DNA from 4 places in the Streptomyces sp. NBC_01465 genome. Region 1 is predicted to be linked to each of the others. Evidence: riboswitches for the same ligand, from Rfam matches in the RefSeq annotation. Region 1 holds a riboswitch; each other region holds the start of a gene.
The links. A riboswitch is a leader RNA that binds a small molecule or an ion and turns the genes downstream of it on or off. The one in region 1 is predicted to bind cyclic di-AMP.
Positions count from the first base shown of each region.

Region 1 (2,161 bases):
AGGCACTGCGCGCACCGGCCTTCGCCGACGGCGAGATCAGCCGGCTCGTACGCAACCGCCTCGACGAGATCCCGCACGAGCAGGCCAACCCGGGCCGCCGCGCCGCCAAGCAGCTCTCCAAGGAGCTCTTCCCGGCGACCCTGCGCATGTCGCGCCCCCGCCAGGGCACCGAGGAGACGGTGTCGAACATCGACGCCGCCGGGGTCCGCGCCTTCTACGACGCCCATGTGCGCCCCGCCACGACCACGGCCGTGGTCGTCGGTGACCTCACCGGCGTCGACCTGGACGCGCTGCTCGCCGAGACCCTCGGCGACTGGACCGGCAACACCGCGGCCCCGCGCCCGGCCCCGCCGATCACCGCCGACGACACGGGCCGCGTGATCGTCGTGGACCGCCCCGGCGCCGTACAGACCCAGCTGCTGATCGGCCGGATCGGCGCCGACCGGCACGACCGCGTCTGGCCCGCCCAGGTGCTCGGTACGTACTGCCTCGGCGGCACCCTCACCTCGCGTCTGGACCGCGTCCTGCGCGAGGAGAAGGGCTACACCTACGGCGTCCGGGCCTTCGGCCAGGTGATGCGCTCCGCCGCCGACGGCAGCGGCGCCGCGATGCTCGCCATCAGCGGCTCGGTGGACACGGAGTCCACTGGACCGGCGCTGGAGGACCTCTGGAAGGTGCTGCGCACGCTCGCCGCCGAGGGGCTCACCGACGCGGAGCGCGAGACCGCCGTACAGAACCTGGTGGGTGTCGCCCCGCTGAAGTTCGAGACGGCGGCGGCGGTCGCGGGCACGCTCGCCGACCAGGTCGAGCAGCACCTTCCCGACGACTTCCAGGCGCAGTTGTACGCGCGGCTGGCGGAGACCGGGACGGTCGAGGCCACGGCCGCGGTCGTCAACGCCTTCCCCGAGGACCGCCTCGTCACGGTCCTGGTCGGGGACGCGGCGAAGATCGCGGAGCCCGTCAGGCAGCTGGGCATCGGCGAAGTGACCGTCGTCACGGGCTGATTGACGGACAGGGGCAAAAGGGACCTCGGCGGCCGGGCGGCCGCCGAGGTTCTCCCTTTTGTCCGGTTTGTTCTGTGGTTGCCTGGATGTCCTGTGGCGTGCGCTACAAAACAAGCTGTCTGTTTGGTTCCGGTAAGCGGGAGCGTTTAGCGTCGATTTCGCTGTTCGTCGTACGTAAGCCGCATCCGCGGCCCCGGACAGTGATCGCCGAGTCCCCGTCAGGCGCGAGCCTGGGGAGCCGGGGACCCACTCAGTCCCTGGGGTGAATCGGGCCCAGCCGCAAGGCGCACGCCCGTAGGAGACCTTCCTGCTCCGAACCCGTCAGCTAACCCGGTAGGCGAGAAGGAAGGAAAGGACCAGCCCCTTCATGGCGTTCGCCCGCCCTACCGGTAAGCACCGTGCCCCGAACCGTCTGACGCGCAGGACCGCGACCTTCGCCGGTGCCGCCGCCCTCGCCACGACCGGCGTCGTCGGAACCCTGGCCGCCCCGGCCATGGCCGCCGAAGCCGCGGCCCCCGCCGTGGACACCACCGGCCTCACCCAGACCATCGTGATCGGCGACTCCCTCGCCGCGCACGTCGACGCCCAGGCCGCCGCGCAGAAGCACGAGGCCGCCACGGCCAAGGCCGCCGCGAAGGCCAAGGCGGAAGCCAAGGCGAAGGCCGAGGCCAAGGCCAAGAAGGCACGCGAAGCCAAGGCGAAGGCCGAGGCCAAGGCGAAGCAGGAGCGCGAGGCCAAGGAGCGCGCCGCCCGCGAGGCCGAGCGCAAGCGCCTGAACGCCTACGTCGCGCCCATAACGGGCTCCTACGTCTCCACCGGCTACAAGACCGGCGGCAGCCTCTGGTCCTCCGGCAGCCACACCGGCATCGACTTCCACGCCGCGTCGGGCACCTCGGTCCACGCCGTCGGCGCCGGCACCGTCGTCGAGGCCGGCTGGGGCGGCGCGTACGGCAACAACGTCGTCATCAAGATGAACGACGGCACGTACACGCAGTACGGCCACCTCTCGTCCATCGGCGTCTCGGTCGGCTCCGCCGTCACCTCCGGCCAGCAGATAGGCCTCTCCGGCGCCACCGGCAACGTCACCGGCCCGCACCTGCACTTCGAGGCCCGTACGACCGCCGAGTACGGCTCGGACATCGACCCGGTCGCGTACC
Region 1 is NZ_CP109467.1:6,514,365-6,516,525, forward strand. It holds gene OG707_RS30685 (M16 family metallopeptidase) at 1-1,004, shown strand, start outside; cyclic di-AMP (ydaO/yuaA leader) riboswitch at 1,200-1,358, shown strand; gene OG707_RS30690 (M23 family metallopeptidase) at 1,372-2,161, shown strand, end outside.

Region 2 (2,161 bases), 1.4 Mb from region 1:
GGAGCGCCGATCTCGGCAACGGCTACTACGGCGGTCTGCAGTTCTCGCAGGAGAAGTGGGAGAACTACGGCGGCGCGGAGTACGCCGAGCGCGCCGACCTCGCCAGCCGCGCCCAGCAGATCGCGGTGGCCGAGAAGATCCTCGCCGCGGAGGGCACGAAGCCCTGGGCGAGCTGCGCGGGCATCTCCGGCCTCGCGAAGGAGTACAACTCCGGCTCCTCGGCCACACCGTCGGTCGACCCCGGCGCGGAGGACACCGCGACCCCGACGCCCTCGGCGACCGAGACCCCCTCGGACACGGCGACCCCCTCCGCGACCCCCTCGCCCTCGGCGACCCCGTCGGACACGGCCTCGCCCACCCCCTCGGCGAGCGCGAGCGACGACGCCGGTACGGGTGCGGACAAGAGCGAGGACGCGGGCAAGGACACCGGCGCCGGTACGGGCAAGCACCGCGGCAGCGAGGACACCAGCGGCCGTACGGACAGCTCCAAGGCCTCCCGCGGCGAGACCCCGGAGCGCTCCGACGCCACCGAGGGCAGCTACACGGTCCGCTCCGGCGACAACCTCTGGGCCATTGCGGACGCACACGACATTCAGGGCGGCTGGCCGGCGCTCTACGCCGCCAACCAGAAGACGGTCGGAGCGGACCCGGACCTCATCGTTCCTGGCCAGAGCCTTGTTCTGGGCGAAAAGTAGGGGTACTTGACCCCCTTCTGTCCGCTTTTATCCAAGTGAGACAAGGGTCTCGTCACTCTTCGCGCGCGCCTCGTTCTCCCCACCCGATCACGCCGTCCCCCACCTGCGTAAATGTGTGTTCCCTGTGTGCAACAGGTGGAGTTTCGCCCCGATGTTCGTCTTTGAACATCGGGGCGACGTGTGTTTACGGTCTAAGCCGCTCGTCAAAGCGAGCACCAACGACCGTCACGCCGAATCCTGCCGTCGGTCGCTGGGATTACTCGACGCGTAAAGCGCCGTAGGCAGGAGCGGGGGACCCAGGTAAGTGCCGGGAGACCGGCTTGGGGTTAAGCCGAGCGCTAGGACGCTCGGCCGGGCAACTCATTGGCCCGAACCCGACAGCTCACCTCGTAGGCGTCGGTGAGGAGATTTCCGCATGCTGCTTTCCAGCAAGTCCAAGCACCGTCGCCCGTCGAAGGCCGTCCGTTTCGCCACGCTCGCCGGCATCACCGGTGCCGCGATCGCCGCTCCCCTGATCGGCGCCACCTCGGCCTCCGCCGCCTCCGTCTCCACCTGGGACGCCGTCGCCCAGTGCGAGTCCGGTGGCGACTGGTCCATCAACACGGGCAACGGCTACTACGGTGGCCTGCAGTTCTCCCAGTCCAGCTGGGCCGCCGCCGGTGGTACGCAGTACGCCGAGCGCGCCGACCTCGCCACCAAGGACCAGCAGATCGCCACCGCCGAGAAGCTGCTCGCCCTGCAGGGCCCGGGTGCCTGGGCCTGTGCCGGCGCCGGCAACCTGAGCAACGACGGTGTCGACCCGGGCGTCAGCACCGACTCCGGCAGCTCGTCCTCGAGCGACCAGTCCTCCAGCGACTCGTCCTCGTCCGACAACTCCTACTCGACCGACTCCGGCTCCTCCGCGAGCACGTCGGACGACTCTTCCTCGGACGAGGCCGCCCAGGCCCCCGCCGCGGAGACCCCGGCGCCCTCGACCTCCTCCTCCGCCTCGTCCTCGTACGAGAAGGGCGACGGCGAGTACAAGGTCAAGTCCGGCGACACCCTCAGCAAGATCGCCGAGGCTCACGACACGACCTGGCAGAAGCTGTTCAAGCTCAACGGCGACATCGTCAAGGACGCCGACCTGATCTACCCGGGTCAGCAGCTCCACCTGAGCTGATCCCCGCTCCTCAGAGCTCCCCGGCCCGGCGCGACTCCCCCCGTTTGCGCCGGGTCGGGGCTTTTTGCGTTACTACTGTCCAGTAGCCGGTCGCACGGCTGGCCGAACCCCGCCAGCCGGTTAGGCTCTTGTCGCAAGGCCAAAGCGAACTTGCACCACCTAGCGTCACATCCCATAAGGAGATGCTCGTGCCGTCCATCGACGTCGTCGTAGCCCGGGAAATCCTGGACTCCCGAGGCAACCCCACGGTCGAGGTCGAGGTCGGCCTCGACGACGGCAGCACGGGTCGTGCTGCCGTTCCGTCCGG
Region 2 is NZ_CP109467.1:5,115,277-5,117,437, forward strand. It holds gene OG707_RS24250 (transglycosylase family protein) at 1-695, shown strand, start outside; cyclic di-AMP (ydaO/yuaA leader) riboswitch at 959-1,106, shown strand; gene OG707_RS24255 (transglycosylase family protein) at 1,111-1,854, shown strand; gene eno (phosphopyruvate hydratase) at 2,037-2,161, shown strand, end outside.
Region 2: it holds a riboswitch for cyclic di-AMP, as region 1 does, so the genes downstream of both, OG707_RS24255 (transglycosylase family protein) here and OG707_RS30690 (M23 family metallopeptidase) in region 1, are expected to answer to the same signal.

Region 3 (2,161 bases), 3.3 Mb from region 1:
GGTCTCCTCGTCGATGAGCTCGTTCTTGAGGTTGGAGATCTTGGCGCTGAAGGACTTGGGCGGGAACCGCTTGGGGTCCAGGTCCAGATCGCGGCAGACCAGGGCCATCAGCCGCTTGGAGTCGGCGGCATCGTAGATCGAGAAGGACGACGTGAAACCGAGCTTCTTCGACTCGCGGCGCAGGATGCGGACGCAGGCGCTGTGGAAGGTCAGCACCCACATGGCGCCTGCGCGCGGGCCGATGAGCCCTTCCACGCGCTCCTTCATCTCACCAGCGGCCTTGTTGGTGAAGGTGATCGCGAGGATCTGGCCGGGGTGGACGCCACGGGCGCCCAGCAGATGCCCGATGCGGTGCGTCAGCACGCGGGTCTTGCCGGAGCCGGCGCCGGCCACGATGAGCAGCGGGGACCCCGAGTGCACGACGGCGGCGCGCTGCTCGGTGTTCAGGCCGTCCAGGAGCGCGGCGGGGTCCACGGCGGGGCGGGGGGCGCCGTCGCGGTAGTACGCGTCGCGGGGCGGCCCGTCGAAGGCTCCGCCGAAGAGGTCGGCGGGGACCTCCTCCTCCGGAGCGTGCTCCTCGGGGGGCGGGGGCGCGTCCTCGGTGGGCTGGAGGTTCGCCAGGAAGCTGTCGTCAAAGAGGCTGCTCATCGTCTACCGAGTCTAGGCCGCACGACTGACAGTCCGGGCAGGGATCGGCAGCGAGGGCCCCGTAGACGGGAACCGCACCACCCCCATCACGTTCCGTTACCGACCGCACCGGTGCGTACACCTGACGCGTGCCTTTACGTCCGGTCCCGAGAGGTCACGAAAATGTATCGGGCATATCGAACATCAGGCTTCCCACCCGCCCCAGGGGTTGGCTACCGTGCTCCGTCAGGTGGCCGTGCCCCCACCGGCGACCCGCGCCGGAGCGCGCCGCCGCGCCGAGTCCGCTCTGCCGTACGGCAGTTGGAGCCGGGGACCCACCAAGCACCACCGGGGTGAATCGGTCCGTACCCCCCAGGACCGTAGGGCGGCCTTCCGACAGCCCGAACCCGACAGCTAACCCGGTAGGCGGTCCACGGAAGGAACACGCCTGCCTTGGCAGACCACCGCAAGCCGCGTACCCGAATACGGGCCACGGCTCCCGCAGTCGGCATCACCACCGCCGCCCTCGCCTCCGTCTCGCTGCTCGCACAGAGCGCGCAGGCCGCGCCCGTGCAGCCGAAGCCGAGCATCGAGGACGTACAGAAGAAGGTCGACGACCTGTACCGGCAGGCCGGCACCGAGACGCAGAGGTACGACGCCGCGAAGGAGTCCACCGCTCAGCAGCGCAAGAAGGTCGACCGGCTCCTGGACGCCGTCGCCCAGCGCACCCAGCAGCTGAACGACTCGCGGCGCGAGCTGGGGCAGTACGCGGCCGCGCAGTACCGGGGCGGCAATCTCGCCTCCACCGCGACGATGCTCCTGGCCAGCGACCCGCAGTCGTACTTCGACCAGAACCAGCTGATGAAGCAGTTGTCGGCGCAGCAGACGCACGCGGTCGACGACTACACCAAGCAGCAGAAGGCGGCGGCGAAGGAACGGGCCGAGGCGACCGAGCAGTTGGAGACGCTCACCACGTCGCAGGCCGATCTGAAGGCGACCAAACAGCAGGTGCAGTCGAAGCTCGCCGAGACGCGCGAGCTGCTCTCGAAGCTGACGGCCGAGGAGAAGGCGCGGCTGGCGGCACTGGAGAAGGCGCGACAGGAGGCGGCGGCGAAGAAGGCCGCCGACCTGGCGGCCAAGCAGGCCGCGGCGGAGAAGGCGGCGAAGGCGGAGGCCGCGAAGAAGGAAGCCAGTTCGGGCTCGTCCTCCTCTTCCTCGTCCTCCAGCTCGTACGCGGCGAAGGCCGCCAAGGTCCTCGATTTCGCCCGCGCGCAGATGGGCAAGCCGTACGTCTGGGGCGCGACGGGCCCCAGCTCCTACGACTGCTCGGGCCTCACCCAGGCCGCCTGGAAGGCCGCCGGCATCGACCTGCCGCGCACCACCTGGGACCAGGTGAAGGTCGGCACGCGCGTCGCGACGGCGGATCTGCAACCCGGTGACCTGGTCTTCTTCTACGACGACATCAGCCATGTCGGGATCTACATCGGCGGCGGCAAGATGATCCACGCGCCGCACACGGGCGCGAACGTCCGCG
Region 3 is NZ_CP109467.1:3,242,991-3,245,151, forward strand. It holds gene pcrA (DNA helicase PcrA) at 1-648, opposite strand, end outside; cyclic di-AMP (ydaO/yuaA leader) riboswitch at 926-1,072, shown strand; gene OG707_RS15140 (C40 family peptidase) at 1,081-2,161, shown strand, end outside.
Region 3: it holds a riboswitch for cyclic di-AMP, as region 1 does, so the genes downstream of both, OG707_RS15140 (C40 family peptidase) here and OG707_RS30690 (M23 family metallopeptidase) in region 1, are expected to answer to the same signal.

Region 4 (2,161 bases), 2.1 Mb from region 1:
CCTTCCGCGAGGCGGCCGAGCAGGAGTCCACCCTGGAGGGGGTCGCGCTGCGGCTGGAGCGGGCGCTGGCGCGGGAGGGGAGACGGCGCGACGGGCTCGACGCCTTCGAGGGGTTCACGACGGCGGTGCTCGGGGAGATCCCGCGGGGGCTCGGTGTCGTACGGCTGGTCAACCGCGGGCACCCCGAGCCGCTGATGCTGCACGCCGACGGGGCGCTGGACGCGCTCGCGCCGACCAGCCCCGCACTGCCGCTGGGGATGGCCGAGTTGGGGAGCTGGCCCGACCGCGCCGACACCTGGCCGCTGCCGGCCGGGTCGACGCTGCTGTTCTACACGGACGGGCTTTCGGAGGCGCGGGACAAGGCCGGGGTCTTCTACGACCCGGTCGGGCGGCTGCGCGGGCGGATCTTCCCCGGGCCCGACGCGCTTCTGGACGCGCTCACCGACGACGTACGGCTGCACACGGGGGGCGGGTCGACGGACGACATGGCGCTGCTCGCGGTGGGGCGGCCGGGGGACGGTCAGCCGGAGCGGCGGCTGACCGTGGACATCGTCCGGCACAGTCCGTAATCGAAGGACGACCCAGACAAGCAACTGCATAACATTTGATGCACTGTCAGAAAACAGGGGTTTCGATTGGGACTGGCAAGTCGACATGTTTCAAGGCCTTCTGTCCCGTTAAGTCCAGGCCAAAGGCGTTAACGATCAGTCGGAACGGCTTGGAATCAGGCCCCCGCGTCTATTAACGTTCGATAACGCAGCGCGGTCGTCCCAGCCGTCGCAAGAGACGGCACCGTGCGCATGCGCCGAATTCCGCAAGGGAACCGGGGAACCACCAATTGGGGTGAATCGGGCTGAACCTGGCCCGTAGGAGACCTTCCTGCTCCGAACCCGTCAGCTAACCCGGTAGGCGAGAAGGAAGGAAAGGAGCACGCCTCCGTGGCGTCCAACAACCCTGCCCCTGAAGCCCTTTATGTCCCGAATGACCGTGACGCGTTCGGCTTCGGAGGTGACGGTGGCGGCGAGACCTGGGACGAGTGGAACCCCACCGAGGACTCCGTCCGTCCGGTCCGCGGCAGACACCGTGTCGCCAAGCAGCGCGGCGGACTCGCCCGCAGCTCCACGGTGTTGGGTGTCGGCGTCATCGCGGCAGTCGGCGCCGGCGGCATAGCCAGCGCCGAGGGCAAGGCCCCGGTCTCCATATCCCTGCCCGACCTCCCGGCCTCGGTCACCGACCACCTGCCGGAAGTCATCAAGGCGGACATCGCCCCGGACTCCGCTTCGGGTACGGAAACGAACACCACGCCCCTCTCCACCGCGGGCCTCACCACCAGCTCCTCCGGCCAGGGCACCACGGACGCCGGCGAGACGCTGCGCGCCCGGATCCTGCAGCAGGCCGAGCAGCAGCAGGCCGGCGCGGACGCCGAGGCTCAAGCCGCCGCAGAGAAGGCGGCCGCCGAGAAGGCCGCCGCCGAGGCGAAGAAGAAGCAGGACGCGGCCGCCGCCAAGGAGGCCGCCGCCAAGAAGAAGGCCGCCGAAGAGGCGGCGAAGAAGGCGGAGGCCGAGCGCCTCGCGAAGCTGGCCGCCAGCTACTCGCTGCCCGTCGCCTCGTACACCCTCACCTCGCACTTCGGCGACGCCGGTTCGATGTGGTCCTCCGGCTACCACACGGGTCTGGACTTCGCGGCTCCCACCGGCACCCCGATCAAGGCCGTCCACAGCGGCACGGTCAAGTCGGCGGGCTGGTCCGGCTCGTACGGCTACCGCACCGTGATCGTCCTCGACGACGGTACGGAGCTGTGGTTCTGCCACCAGTCCTCGCTGAACGTCAGCGCCGGGCAGAAGGTCACCACGGGCGACGTCATCGGCCGCGTCGGCGCCACCGGCAACGTCACCGGCCCGCACCTCCACCTCGAGGTCCGGCCGGGCGGCGGCGACCCGATCGACCCGATGGCCTGGCTGCAGGCCCGCGGCATCAACCCCTGATCCCGCACCCCCAAAGACACCGGCAGTCCTGGCGGCAACCCCCCCCCGACGCCAGGGCTGCCGGTTTTGGTGTACCCGGAACGGAATAGGCGGACCGGGGCGGAGGTTGATCAACCCATGACTTCTCTCCGTACGCTCGGATCGTCCGACCTCTCCGTCTTCCCGCTCGCCCTCGG
Region 4 is NZ_CP109467.1:4,402,767-4,404,927, forward strand. It holds gene OG707_RS20760 (PP2C family protein-serine/threonine phosphatase) at 1-569, shown strand, start outside; cyclic di-AMP (ydaO/yuaA leader) riboswitch at 794-927, shown strand; gene OG707_RS20765 (M23 family metallopeptidase) at 939-1,985, shown strand; gene OG707_RS20770 (aldo/keto reductase) at 2,103-2,161, shown strand, end outside.
Region 4: it holds a riboswitch for cyclic di-AMP, as region 1 does, so the genes downstream of both, OG707_RS20765 (M23 family metallopeptidase) here and OG707_RS30690 (M23 family metallopeptidase) in region 1, are expected to answer to the same signal.